4 regions of the Erwinia sp. SLM-02 genome follow, and region 3 is predicted to be linked to each of the others. Evidence: predicted binding sites of a transcription regulator. Region 3 holds the regulator's gene; each other region holds the start of a gene.
The links. The regulator PhoB, encoded in region 3, activates phosphate uptake and scavenging genes when phosphate is short. The targets are predictions, from matches to a motif close to CTGTCATAAAACTGNCNNAT.

Region 1 (3,148 bases), on a different contig from region 3:
ATGGCAAGAAGGATTACCGCCAGAACGCATCCGCCGATCATCACCATAAAGCCACCGTCCCAACCAAAGTAGTCAACGGTGTATCCCACGATAGCGCTGGCAGCAACAGAGCCACCCAGATAGCCAAACAGCCCGGTAAAGCCTGCGGCAGTACCCGCCGCTTTTTTCGGTGCCAGTTCAAGGGCATGCAGACCGATCAGCATCACAGGACCGTAAATCAGGAAGCCAATGACCATCATGCAGGCCATATCCACGCCGGGATTCCCTGCGGGGTTCATCCAGTAAACAATCGTCGCGATGGTCACAAGCGTCATAAAGAAGACGCCGGTAGCGCCACGGTTACCTTTGAACACTTTATCTGACATCCAGCCGCACAGCAGGGTGCCTGGAATACCCGCATACTCATAGAAGAAATACGCCCACGAGGATTTATCCAGCGTAAAGTGTTTCACTTCTTTCAGATAGGTAGGTGACCAGTCAAGAACCCCGTAACGCAGCAAATAGACAAACACGTTTGCCAGAGCGATGTACCACAGCAGTTTGTTCGGCAGAATGTACTGCATGAAAATCTGTTTTGCGGTCAGCTCTTCTTCATGCTTTTCATCATAGTCCGGTGGATAGTCATTTTTGTATTCTTCAATCGGAGGCAGACCACAGGACTGCGGTGTATCGCGCATCAGAGCAAACGCAATAATCGCAATCAGGATCGCGCCGAAGGCCGGCATATAAAGTGCGGCTTTCCAGTCATTAAACCAGGCCATGCCCAACAGGAACAGCAGCGGAGGAATACCACCACCCACATTATGTGCGCAGTTCCAGACGGAAACGATGCCACCTCGTTCTTTCTGCGACCACCAGTGCACCATTGTACGGCCACACGGAGGCCATCCCATACCCTGGAACCAGCCGCACAGGAACAGCAGAACGAACATCACCATGATGCTTGACGTTGCCCAGGGGACAAATCCCATAAACAACATCACCAAGGCGGCAAGAATCAGCCCGGCAGGCAGAAATACGCGTGGATTTGAGCGGTCGGAAATCGAACCCATAATAAATTTCGAAAAACCGTAGGCGATGGAGATACCTGACAGGGCAAATCCTAAATCACCACGCGAAAAACCCTGCTCGACAAGGTAGGGCATCGCCAGCGCGAAGTTTTTACGCACCAGATAGTAGGCGGCGTAACCGAAGAAAATCCCCAGAAAGATCTGCCAGCGGAGCTTACGGTACAGCGGGTCAACGCGGCTGGCATCAACGCGTGGCTGATGTGCTGCGGGTTTGAAAATACTTAACATCATGGCCCCCATGGCTCAAGTAACGATGTTCACGCCTGGCTATGTTGAAAAGTCAGCAATCTTTCATTAGAAAAATGTTCCTTTTCGAAAGCATTATGGCGATATTCGAAAAAATCTTGGTAACTAGGGGCGCGAATGTTACATTTTTATGACGAAATGGCTATATCTGCATCATTAAATGCAGTGATATTTTCGGATGTGAACTTTATTTTGTGACCAGCGTCACGCTGGTGAGGCCGTATCCGTTAGAATTCACGAATGCTGGACGTGTATACGCTGAATGAAAACGTATTTCTCAGCAAAATTTTATCCATGATAAAAAAGCGGGATTACAGCAGTGTCTGTAACGCGGCTAGGAAAGGGGAACACCCGATCGTGCTGCTATCATCGAAATTTATGACAATACTCGCGTCGCCGATGTGAATGACGTTGACGGGACGATCATCCGACAGATACTGGAGTTTTCAGGAAAGTTGAGGGGATCATAATTTAATAATTTTAATAAATTAACGCCTGAGACAGACGTTAATCGATTGAATTAAATTAAATATTTATTTTTTAGCCGGACGTATTTTCATCGCGAGGCCTTTCAGAAAATTGCGCAGGATCTGATCGCCACATTCGCGATAGTTTTTGTGACCCGGCTTGCGGAAGATGGCGCCAATTTCGGATTGTCCTACCGCAAAATCGGCGCTTTTCAGCAGTTCAATAATATCGGTTGTTTTTAAATCGAAGGCCACGCGCAGCTTTTTCATGATGATATTGTTGGTCATCTTGCGCTCAATTGAAGGTACCGGCGCTTCTTCACTTTTTCCACGGCGTTCAAAAATCAGACCGTTAAGAAAATAACCCATAACGACATCCGGGCAAGGGCGGTAACCTGGCTCATCTTCTTTTTTCAGGAAGCTGTGCACTTCGGCTTCGGCTACTTCGCTCTCTGCCAGCGCCAGAATGCTCACCACTTTTGCATCGCTCAGATCCAGCATGTAACGCACGCTGCGCAGGACATCATTATTCGTCATAAACACTCTCTTAATTGAAACTATTGCAGTGAGCGCATTATAGAGCCAATTGAGCGGTTAAACAGGAAAAACCGCCGGTCTTCGCCGGCGAAATGCGTCAGGGATGGGTAAATGATGTCGGCAAGGGTGTTCCAGGACGTGAGGCATCCCGGACCCGGGGCAAATGATCGCAGGCGTGCTGCCGTGCGGAACGAATAAAGGCTTCCACGACCGGCTGACGTTGTTCTCCTTCACGTACCGCGGCGTAAAGCCTGCTCCACAGACCTTCACCGAGCGTTTTGGTGACGATCAGGCCCTGATGTTCAAAACTCTCCACCACCCAGTGTGGCAGGGCAGCAATGCCCATCTGTGCGGAAACCATCTGAATTAACAGCAGGGTGTTATCCACGCTTTTCAGCGCCGGGCTGACGCCCGCGGGCTGCAGGAAATGGCGCCAGATATCAAGACGCTGGCGCTGTACCGGATAAATGAGCAGCACTTCACTGGCCAGATCTTCCGGCGAAATATGGTCCACGCTGGCCAGAGGGTGGTCAGGGGCCACCACCAGTCGTACCTCGAAATCAAACATGGGTGAATAGAAGAGGCCGCTGCGCGGCAGAATATCAGAGGTCAGCACGATATCCAGTTCGCCCTGCTGAAGAGCGGGCTGCGGGTCAAACGTCACGCCGGATTTAAAGTCCATCACCACCTGCGGCCAGCTCTTACGGAAATTATTCAGCGCCGGAGTCAGCCACTGAATACAGCTGTGGCATTCAATAGCGATTCTCAACGTGGTCTGGTGCGGCTCATGGCAGGCCTGCAGCGCCTGCTGAATTTGTGGCAGCACCT
Region 2 (3,148 bases), 800 kb from region 3:
AGAAGGCTTATAACGGTGAGCGTAAAATTTCCTGGATGGAAATTTACACCGGTGAGAAATCGGTAGAGCTCTACGGCCAGGACGTTTGGCTGCCGCAGGAAACCCTCGATCTGATTAAAGATTACCGCGTGGCCATCAAAGGCCCACTGACTACCCCAGTCGGTGGTGGTATTCGTTCCCTGAACGTTGCGCTGCGTCAGCAGCTTGACCTCTACATCTGCCTGCGTCCGGTTCGTTACTACACCGGTACGCCAAGCCCGGTTAAACGCCCTGAAGATACCGACATGGTGATCTTCCGCGAAAACTCCGAAGATATCTATGCCGGTATCGAGTGGAAAGCGGGCACGCCGGAAGCGGATAAAGTGATCAAGTTCCTGCGTGACGAAATGGGCGTGAAGAAAATTCGCTTCCCTGAGCAGTGTGGTATCGGCGTTAAGCCGTGCTCTGAAGCCGGTACTAAGCGCCTGGTTCGTGCGGCCATCGAATACGCAATCACTAACGACCGTGATTCCGTGACCCTGGTTCACAAAGGCAACATCATGAAGTTCACCGAAGGCGCCTTCAAGGACTGGGGCTATGCTCTGGCACGCGAAGAGTTCGGCGGCGAGCTGATCGACGGCGGCCCGTGGGTGAAAATCAAGAACCCGAACACCGGCAAAGAGATCGTTATCAAAGACGTGATCGCCGACGCCTTCCTGCAGCAGATCCTGCTGCGTCCAGCCGAGTATGACGTTATTGCCTGTATGAACCTGAACGGTGACTACATCTCTGATGCCCTGGCGGCACAGGTTGGCGGTATCGGTATTGCTCCGGGCGCAAACATCGGTGACGAATGCGCCCTGTTCGAAGCCACCCACGGTACGGCACCTAAGTATGCAGGCCAGGATAAAGTGAACCCAGGTTCCGTTATCCTGTCCGCAGAAATGATGCTGCGCCATATGGAGTGGTTCGAAGCCGCAGACCTGATCGTTAAAGGCATGGAAGGCGCAATTAACGCCAAAACCGTGACCTATGACTTCGAGCGTCTGATGGACGGCGCTAAACTGCTGAAATCTTCAGAGTTTGGCGATGCAATGATCAGCCACATGTAATATGTGCCGTTGATGATTGTGAAGACGGGGGCCTTTTGGCCCCCGTTTTTGTTGGCAGCAGGCTAACGGTTATCAAAAAATCATCAGAGTAAGTTATCAAAATCCCCTCGTTCATACCGCAACAGTTATCCATCAGTGCTTCAGTTTGATTCTGATCAAAAATGCATCCGGTAATGCAATGAATAAACTCACAACTCTTGCATATCGGCAAAACGCTGGGATAGTAGCGATGTTTATTAGACGATCGGTCAATATTTTTATTATACTCCTGAATAATGACAGCCATACAACCGGACATACGAGGTAAAAATGTTTAAATATTTATTAATCAATGAAATAGAAGGTCGTTACTCTGCATTTTTTGTTGAAACCGCTGAAAGTGAGCTGCCTGAGGGGGATGTAACTGTCAATATCGACTACTCATCCATCAATTACAAAGATGCCCTGGCCATTACCGGGCGCGGCCCCATCGTCCGTCAATTCCCGATGGTGCCGGGTATCGATTTTGCAGGTACTGTGTCCGCCAGCTCACATCCGGATTTTCAGGCAGGCGATAAAGTTCTTCTGACCGGCTGGGGAGTAGGCGAAAAACACTGGGGTGGGCTATCCGAAAAAGCACGGGTAAAAGGGGACTGGCTGACGCCGCTGCCGGCTGGCGCAAACAGCAAACACGTAATGGCAATCGGGACAGCTGGCTTTACCGCAATGCTGTGTGTCGACGCGCTGCTGAATCATGGTGTTAAGCCTGAAGATGGGCCGGTACTGGTTACCGGTGCCAGCGGAGGGGTCGGCAGCATTGCGGCCATGATCCTTGCGTCGATGGGCTACCGTGTGACCGCGTCTACCGGTCGTCCGGAAGAATCCGCATGGCTCTATAAAACGGTCGGGGTGACCGATATTATTAATCGTACCGAGCTGTCCAGGCCTGGCAAACCGTTACAGAAAGAACGCTGGGCTGCCGCTATTGATACCGTTGGCAGCCACACGCTTTGTAATGCCTGCGCCGGGGTGCGCTATGGCAGCATTGTTGCAGCCTGCGGCATGGCACAGGGTATGAACCTGATGGGTAATGTGGCTCCGTTTATCCTGCGGGGTGTCACGCTGAAAGGGATTGACAGCGTCATGTTCGCGAAAGAGAAAAGAGCGGCGATCTGGCAGCAGGTATTAAAGCATTTACCAGAATCCACGCTGGATAGTCTGACCACCGTATATCCGCTCAGTGAGGCCATCAATGTGGCCGAAAAACTTCTGAATGGCGGAATTCGCGGCCGGGCCGTCATTCAATGCTGCTAAGTAAAGATACGGGGTTACTGATCGACTAAGGGGCCGGTATCGGCCTCTCTTTTTACCGTTTGGCCGTCTCATCCTGAGCTGGCTGATAACGTACGGACGTTTTGAAAAAACGCCAGAAATCGTACACAGGTTGGGTTGAACAATAAAGTTTGGCACGCATTACGGCACCTTCCCAGCCACTCCAGAAAATGGCCGCCAGCTGTTTGTCATCCATCTCTGAGCATATCTCACCGGACGATAAGGCATCGAACAGACAGGCCGCAACCAGAGCTTGCCAGCGCTCAAGAATATCCTGTAGCTGTTTAATAAAGGACGGCGGAAGCCCCGGGCTCTCCTGCATCATATTTCCCACCAGGCAGCCCCGGGTGAAGTCATACTTATTAATCCCGTCACAGGCATCGTGGATAAAATTTTCCAGACGTAACATGGGGGCGCAGGATGGTGTATGCAGATGTTTTTTAAGTTTATGCTCGAAGAAACTGTCATAGGCATCAAGAACGGTCTGTGCATATTCCTCTTTGCTCTTGAAGTAATAATAAAATGAGCCTTTAGGGACACTGGCATTTTTGACAATGGCATCGACTCCCGTCGAAAGAAAACCATTCTGCGTCAGCAGTTCAAGTCCGCTGCGGATCAGATCATTGCGGGTATCTGCATAGGTGCTTTCTGTTTTTCGTGGTCTTCCCCGCCCGCGAGTTTCGCTGGTCATGACTCATCTCCTGCATGTGTAAGCGGCAAAGCATAAGTGATTTTGCGCGAAAGCA
Region 3 (3,148 bases):
GGTATGGAAGTGGATTTCATGGCGACCGTTGCTGAGGGTTTCTGCCTCACGCTGCAGAATGCGCAGCATTCTCGGTACATCCACTTTCTCCTGCAGATCCAGCGCCGGAGCGGCTTCAATACGCGACAGCGTCAGCAGCTGCTTCACCAGGCTGTCCATCCTTCGCGTCTGTTCCTGCATGGTGTGCAGCGCCTTGTCGCGTACTCCACCTTCCAGCACCGAGTCATTCATCATTTCCAGATAGCCCTGCAGCACGGTGAGCGGCGTGCGCAGTTCATGGCTGACGTTGGCAAAGAAGTTGCGCCGTGCGCCCTCCAGCTGATGCATCTGGGTGACGTCCCTCGCCACCATCAGCCACTGCCCTTCGCTGTAGGGCATCACGCGGAACTCAATATGGCGATGGTTATTCAGCACCAGCGTCAGCGGGCGGCTAAAATCGCGCTGGCGTAAATAGCGGGTAAATTCAGGATAGCGCAGCAGGTTAAGGATATTCTGGCCGTTATCCTCCGGCCAGCGCAGCGCCAGCATCTGCTGGGCCAGGCCGTTACACCAGAAAATCGTCCCTTCTTCGGTGGTCAGGATCACCGCGTCGGGCAGCGATTCGGCACCGCTACGAAAGCGCTTAATCAGATGCCCAAGCTCGCGGCGGCGGCGGCGATTTCTCGCCTGCATCTGATAAAGGCCATAAAATAGCGGTTCCCAGCTGCCCCGTCCGCTTGGCGGGGTCATGCTGCGGTCAACCCACAGCCAGTGGGAAAGACGAAGTAAGTTATTGAAGTGGAAACCCAGCACGCAGAGCACTGAGACTAACAGCAGCCAGGGCAGATACCCGACCAGTAGCCCGAGCAATAGCGCGGGCAGGCTGGCGAGCAGCAGCTCCAGAAATAATCTCTTCCAGGAGAGGCGTTCCAACACGGTTCAGACTCCAGTGCGAACGATCAGTAGCGTGCAGAGAAACGGTAACCTGTTCCACGAACGGTTTGTACCATGCGATCGTGCCCGGTCAGCTCTAAGGCTTTACGCAGGCGACGAATATGCACGTCAACGGTACGGTCTTCGACGTAAACGTTAGTTCCCCAGACGTGGTTTAGCAACTGTTCACGGCTGTAAACCCGTTCAGGGTGAGTCATAAAGAAGTGCAGCAGCTTATACTCGGTCGGCCCCATTTCCAGCGGCTGGGTATCCGACATCACGCGGTGAGAGGACGGGTCAAGGCTCAGCCCCTGCATCTCAATAACCTCTTCCACCGCCATCGGTGAAATACGGCGCATCACGGCTTTAATACGCGCCATCAGCTCCTTCGGTGAAAACGGCTTGGTAATATAGTCGTCGGCACCCACTTCCAGGCCACGCACGCGGTCTTCTTCCTCACCGCGGGCCGTTAACATCATCACCGGAATATCGCGGGTCATCGCTTCACGCTTCAGATGCTTAATAAACTGAATGCCGGAGCCGCCCGGCAGCATCCAGTCCAGCAGAATCAAATCCGGCCAGGGTTCAATCAGCAGGCTGACCGCGCTGTCGTAATCCTCAGCTTCAATAGGTTGATAGTCGTTTTGTTCAAGAACGAAACACAACATCTCGCGGATTGGGGCTTCATCTTCAACTACCAAAATACGCTTAGCCATTATTGCTCCTGCGAATGTGACAGGCTGTCACGGGGGATATGCGGCGTCATTATGCGTCAGTTTTATGACACTTTTATGAAAAAAACACCCCTGGAATCGGGAGCATAGCGAAAAAGCAGTACGGATGATTTCATCCTGACCGCCGGCAATCACTTGCCCCGTTGACAGCAACAGCGTTTATAATCCCCCGCAACATCATCAGGCTATGCAGGGAGTGACATGCGCATCATTCATACCGCCGACTGGCATCTCGGACAGTTTTTCTATACCAAAAGCCGGGCGGCTGAACATCAGGCCTTTCTCGACTGGCTGCTGGAGCAGGCGGAAGCGGAGCAGGCTGATGCGATTATAGTCGCCGGTGATATTTTTGATACCGGATCGCCGCCGAGTTATGCCCGCGAGCTGTATAACCGCTTCGTGGTGAATTTACAGCAGACCGGCTGCCAGCTCGTGGTGCTGGGCGGCAACCACGATTCGGTGGCAACCCTGAATGAATCGCGCGAGCTGCTGGCCTGCCTCAATACCCGGGTGATCGCCGCCGCCAGCGACGATATTCGCGACCAGGTGCTGGTGCTCAATACGCGCGACGGCAAGCCGGGGGCGATACTGTGCGCCATTCCGTTCCTGCGTCCGCGTGACATTATGCGTAGCCAGAGCGGCCAGTCGGGGCGCGACAAGCAGCAAACCCTGCTGGAGGCCATCACCGATCATTATCAACGCTGCTGGCAGGAGGCGCTGGCGCAGCGGGCCGCCCTCAAACTGACGCTGCCGGTGATTGCCACCGGGCATCTGACCACCCTGGGCGTAACCAAAAGCGACGCGGTGCGCGATATCTACATCGGCACGCTGGACGCCTTCCCGGCCGATGCCTTCCCGCCCGCGGATTATATTGCGCTCGGCCATATCCACCGCGCCCAGCGCGTTGCCAACAGCGAACACATTCGCTACAGCGGCTCGCCCATCCCGCTGAGCTTTGATGAGCTGGGCAAAGAGAAAAGCGTTTTCGTGGTAGATTTTGCCGACGGAGCGCTGAGCCAGGTCACCCCGCTGCCAATCCCACTGTTCCAGCCGATGCGGATGATTAAAGGCTCGCTGGAGGAGATTGAAGCACAGCTGGCCGCGCTGGAGCCGGATCCGCAGGAAAAGTTAATCTGGCTGGATATTGAGATCGTCACCGATGACTGGCTCAGCGAACTTCAGCGCCGTATTCAGCAGCTGACCGAGTCGCTGCCGGTGGAGGTGGTGCTGCTTCGCCGCAGCCGCGAACAGCGTGAACGGGTTATCGCCCGGCAGAATAATGAAACCCTCAGCGAACTCAGCGTTGAAGAGGTGTTTGCCCGCCGCCTGGCGCTGGAGGAAGGTGAACCGGAGCGGCTGGCGCGCGCTGAAGCGCTGTTTGCGCAGACGCTGGAAGCCGTGCGCCACGAGGAGCAGCCGTGAAAATTTTAACCTTACGCTTTAAGAATCTGAACTCGCTGAAAGGCGAATGGAAAATCGACTTTAGCGCCGAGCCTTTCGCC
Region 4 (3,148 bases), on a different contig from region 3:
TTCCTGCTGGCGGTGCCGCTGCTGTGGCAGCAGATGCGCTATGTGCTGCATGAATCCAGCGCGATGGCGATGCGCCCGCTGCTGGTGAGAACGGTCAAAACGGCACTGCTGATCAACGTGCTGTTTGCCGTTGGGCTGCTGCTCAGCTAAACGCGATGTGCTTGAGCCATCGCAACTTTTAACAATTGATGATTTTGCCAACAGTGATGATTAAGCGATATACTTAAGCTTCCTGTAGCAAACAGACGAAATCCTATGAAATACGATACCTCAGAACTGTGCGACATCTATCATGAAGATGTGAATGTCGTGGAACCGCTCTTCTCAAACTTTGGTGGCCGCACCTCGTTTGGTGGGCAAATCATTACGGTAAAATGTTTCGAGGACAACGGTCTGCTTTATGATTTGCTCGAGGAGAACGGCCGTGGGCGGATCCTGCTGGTCGACGGTGGCGGCTCCGTTCGCCGCGCGCTGGTTGACGCTGCCCTGGCCAGGCTGGCGGTCCAGAACGAGTGGGAAGGCATCGTGATTTACGGTTCAGTGCGCCAGGTAGACGACCTGGAAGAGCTGGATATTGGCATTCAGGCCATCGCAGCTATTCCCGCCGGTGCGGCAGGTGAAGGCATTGGTGAAAGCGATGTGCGCGTTAACTTCGGTGGCGTAACCTTCTTCTCTGGCGATCATTTGTATGCCGATAACACCGGCATGATCCTGTCAGAAGACCCGCTCGATCTCGAATAGCGAATACAAAAACGGGTGCCGATGGCACCCGCTCTCTGCAGATTCACTTTATAAAAGTGAAACCTTAAACCTCTTCCATTTTACCCAGCAATGCCCGCAGACGATCCTGCCAGACATGCTGCTCTTCCTTTAGCTGCTGATTTTCACGAACCAGCGCTTCACTGTTGCCAGCAGCATGTTGAACTTGCTGACTCAGATTTCCATTCTGTTCTTTAAGCTCTTCGATCTCCATCTGCAACAGCGTGATGGTATCAATCGCCTGCTGCACTTTTGCTTCCAGTTTCTCGAATACTTCAAATGACATATCTATAACCTCTCCTAATCGCAGGGCGCTGATGATGCTAGCCGCAGGGATAAGGAGTGAACCGACATTCCGCGGATAACAACGATCCTTCGATTGTAAGTAGACGCGCAGGGCAAGTCCAGCGGCTAAGCCATATGGGGCGCAGTCTGTAACAATTTTCAGCGTAGACCTGGTCTGCGTAACATTTTCACCGACGACGATTGGCCCCGCGTTAAATATTTTCGCATTTCGTTACCGCTTAAACGCGCAACATCGTGATTAGTACGCGCCAGAAACACGCGAATTCGCTCATTTTTATGACACAGCACACAACTTTTGATTTCGCTATTTCTCGTTTATGCTCGTTAACGATAAATTTACATCAGCCCTACAACAGACTTGGGCGGCTCAGGGAATGAGAAAACGAAGATAGTAAACTCTTAACTCGCCTTCAGGAATTTCAACATGAGTCATGCAACAAGCACACTTAAAGGACAATGCATCGCCGAGTTTCTTGGTACCGCGACCATCCTCTTCTTTGGTGCAGGCTGTGTCGCTGCATTAAAACTCGCTGGTGCCGGCTTTGGTCAGTGGGAAATCAGCATCGTGTGGGGCATTGCCGTTGCCATGGCGATCTACCTCAGCGCGGGCATCTCAGGTGCGCATCTCAACCCTGCAGTCAGCATTGCCCTCTGGTTATTTGCCAACTTCGATGGGCGTAAAGTGGTTCCCTATATCATTGCTCAGATAGCCGGCGCGTTTTGCGCGGCTGCACTGGTGTACGGCCTGTATTACAATTTATTCCTCGACTACGAGCAGACCCACCAGCTGGTGCGCGGCAGCGTCGAAAGCCTGGACGTGGCCGGCGTGTTTTCAACCTACCCAAACCCGCACATTAGCGTGGGGCAGGCATTCCTGGTTGAAGCCGTGATCACCGCCGTAATGATGGCGCTGATTATGGCACTGACCGACGACGGCAATGGTCTGCCGCGCGGTCCTCTGGCCCCGCTGTTAATCGGCCTGCTGATTGCCGTGATTGGTGCCGCGATGGGTCCGCTGACCGGTTTTGCCCTGAACCCGGCGCGTGATTTCGGTCCTAAGCTGTTCGCATCACTCGCAGGCTGGGGCAGCATGGCCTTCACCGGCGGTCGCGATATTCCGTACTTCCTGGTCCCTATCTTCGGACCGATGCTCGGTGCAATCGTTGGAGCATTTGGTTACCGTTCTCTGATCGGCCGCAATCTGCCGGGCCAGACCGCGGTAAAACAGGACGAAGTGGTACAGCGCGCTGCACAGCGTAAAGCGTAATCCTGCTATACCCGTTTCGGCGGGTATCACTCTTGAACTCATCAGGAAAAAATTATGACCGTAGAGAAAAAATATATCGTTGCGCTCGACCAGGGAACTACCAGCTCACGTGCGGTAATCCTGGACCATGACTCCAATATCGTTGCGGTATCGCAGCGCGAATTCCAGCAAATCTACCCAAAAGCGGGCTGGGTTGAGCATGATCCTATGGATATCTGGGCTTCACAGAGCTCCACGCTGGTCGAGGTGCTGGCGCATGCGGATATTCGTTCTGATGAGATTGCGGCAATTGGTATCACCAACCAGCGCGAAACCACCATCATCTGGGACAAAGAAACCGGTAAGCCGATCTACAACGCGATCGTCTGGCAGGACCCACGTACCGCTGACTACTGCGCAAAACTGAAGAAAGAAGGCCTGGAAGAGTATATCCAGCACACAACCGGCCTGGTGATTAACCCGTACTTCTCCGGCACCAAAGTGAAGTGGATCCTCGATCACGTGGAAGGCTCGCGTGAGCGCGCCCGCCGCGGAGAGCTGCTGTTCGGCACCGTCGACTCCTGGCTGGTGTGGAAAATGACGCAGGGACGGGTACACATCACCGACTTTACTAATGCCTCACGCACCATGATGTTTAACATTCACAAGCTGGAATGGGATCAGCGCATGCTGGAAATCCTTGATATTCCGCGTGAAATGCTGCCAGAGGTGAAATCCTCTTCCGAGGTGTACGGCCAGACCAACATCGGTGGTAAAGGCGGTACGCGTATTCCTATCGCCGGTATCGCCGGGGACCAGCAGGCCGCTCTGTACGGT

Region 1: the regulator PhoB is predicted to act here: its motif matches at 1,434-1,453, upstream of glpT (glycerol-3-phosphate transporter).
Region 2: the regulator PhoB is predicted to act here: its motif matches at 1,354-1,373, upstream of acuI (acrylyl-CoA reductase (NADPH)).
Region 4: the regulator PhoB is predicted to act here: its motif matches at 1,329-1,348, upstream of PGH32_RS23545 (MIP/aquaporin family protein).

What each region holds. Positions count from the first base shown of each region.
Region 1 is NZ_JAQISN010000007.1:57,772-60,919, forward strand. Features, by position in the region: gene glpT (glycerol-3-phosphate transporter) at 1-1,298, opposite strand, end outside; gene PGH32_RS23980 (DUF1456 family protein) at 1,850-2,320, opposite strand; gene metR (HTH-type transcriptional regulator MetR) at 2,418-3,148, opposite strand, start outside.
Region 2 is NZ_JAQISN010000001.1:916,562-919,709, forward strand. Features, by position in the region: gene icd (NADP-dependent isocitrate dehydrogenase) at 1-1,091, shown strand, start outside; gene acuI (acrylyl-CoA reductase (NADPH)) at 1,401-2,384, shown strand; gene acuR (acrylate utilization transcriptional regulator AcuR) at 2,437-3,093, opposite strand.
Region 3 is NZ_JAQISN010000001.1:112,222-115,369, reverse strand. Features, by position in the region: gene phoR (phosphate regulon sensor histidine kinase PhoR) at 1-915, opposite strand, end outside; gene phoB (phosphate response regulator transcription factor PhoB) at 939-1,628, opposite strand; gene sbcD (exonuclease subunit SbcD) at 1,848-3,068, shown strand; gene PGH32_RS00580 (AAA family ATPase) at 3,065-3,148, shown strand, end outside.
Region 4 is NZ_JAQISN010000006.1:102,033-105,180, reverse strand. Features, by position in the region: gene PGH32_RS23560 (1,4-dihydroxy-2-naphthoate polyprenyltransferase) at 1-150, shown strand, start outside; gene rraA (ribonuclease E activity regulator RraA) at 256-741, shown strand; gene zapB (cell division protein ZapB) at 806-1,045, opposite strand; gene PGH32_RS23545 (MIP/aquaporin family protein) at 1,490-2,332, shown strand; gene glpK (glycerol kinase GlpK) at 2,387-3,148, shown strand, end outside.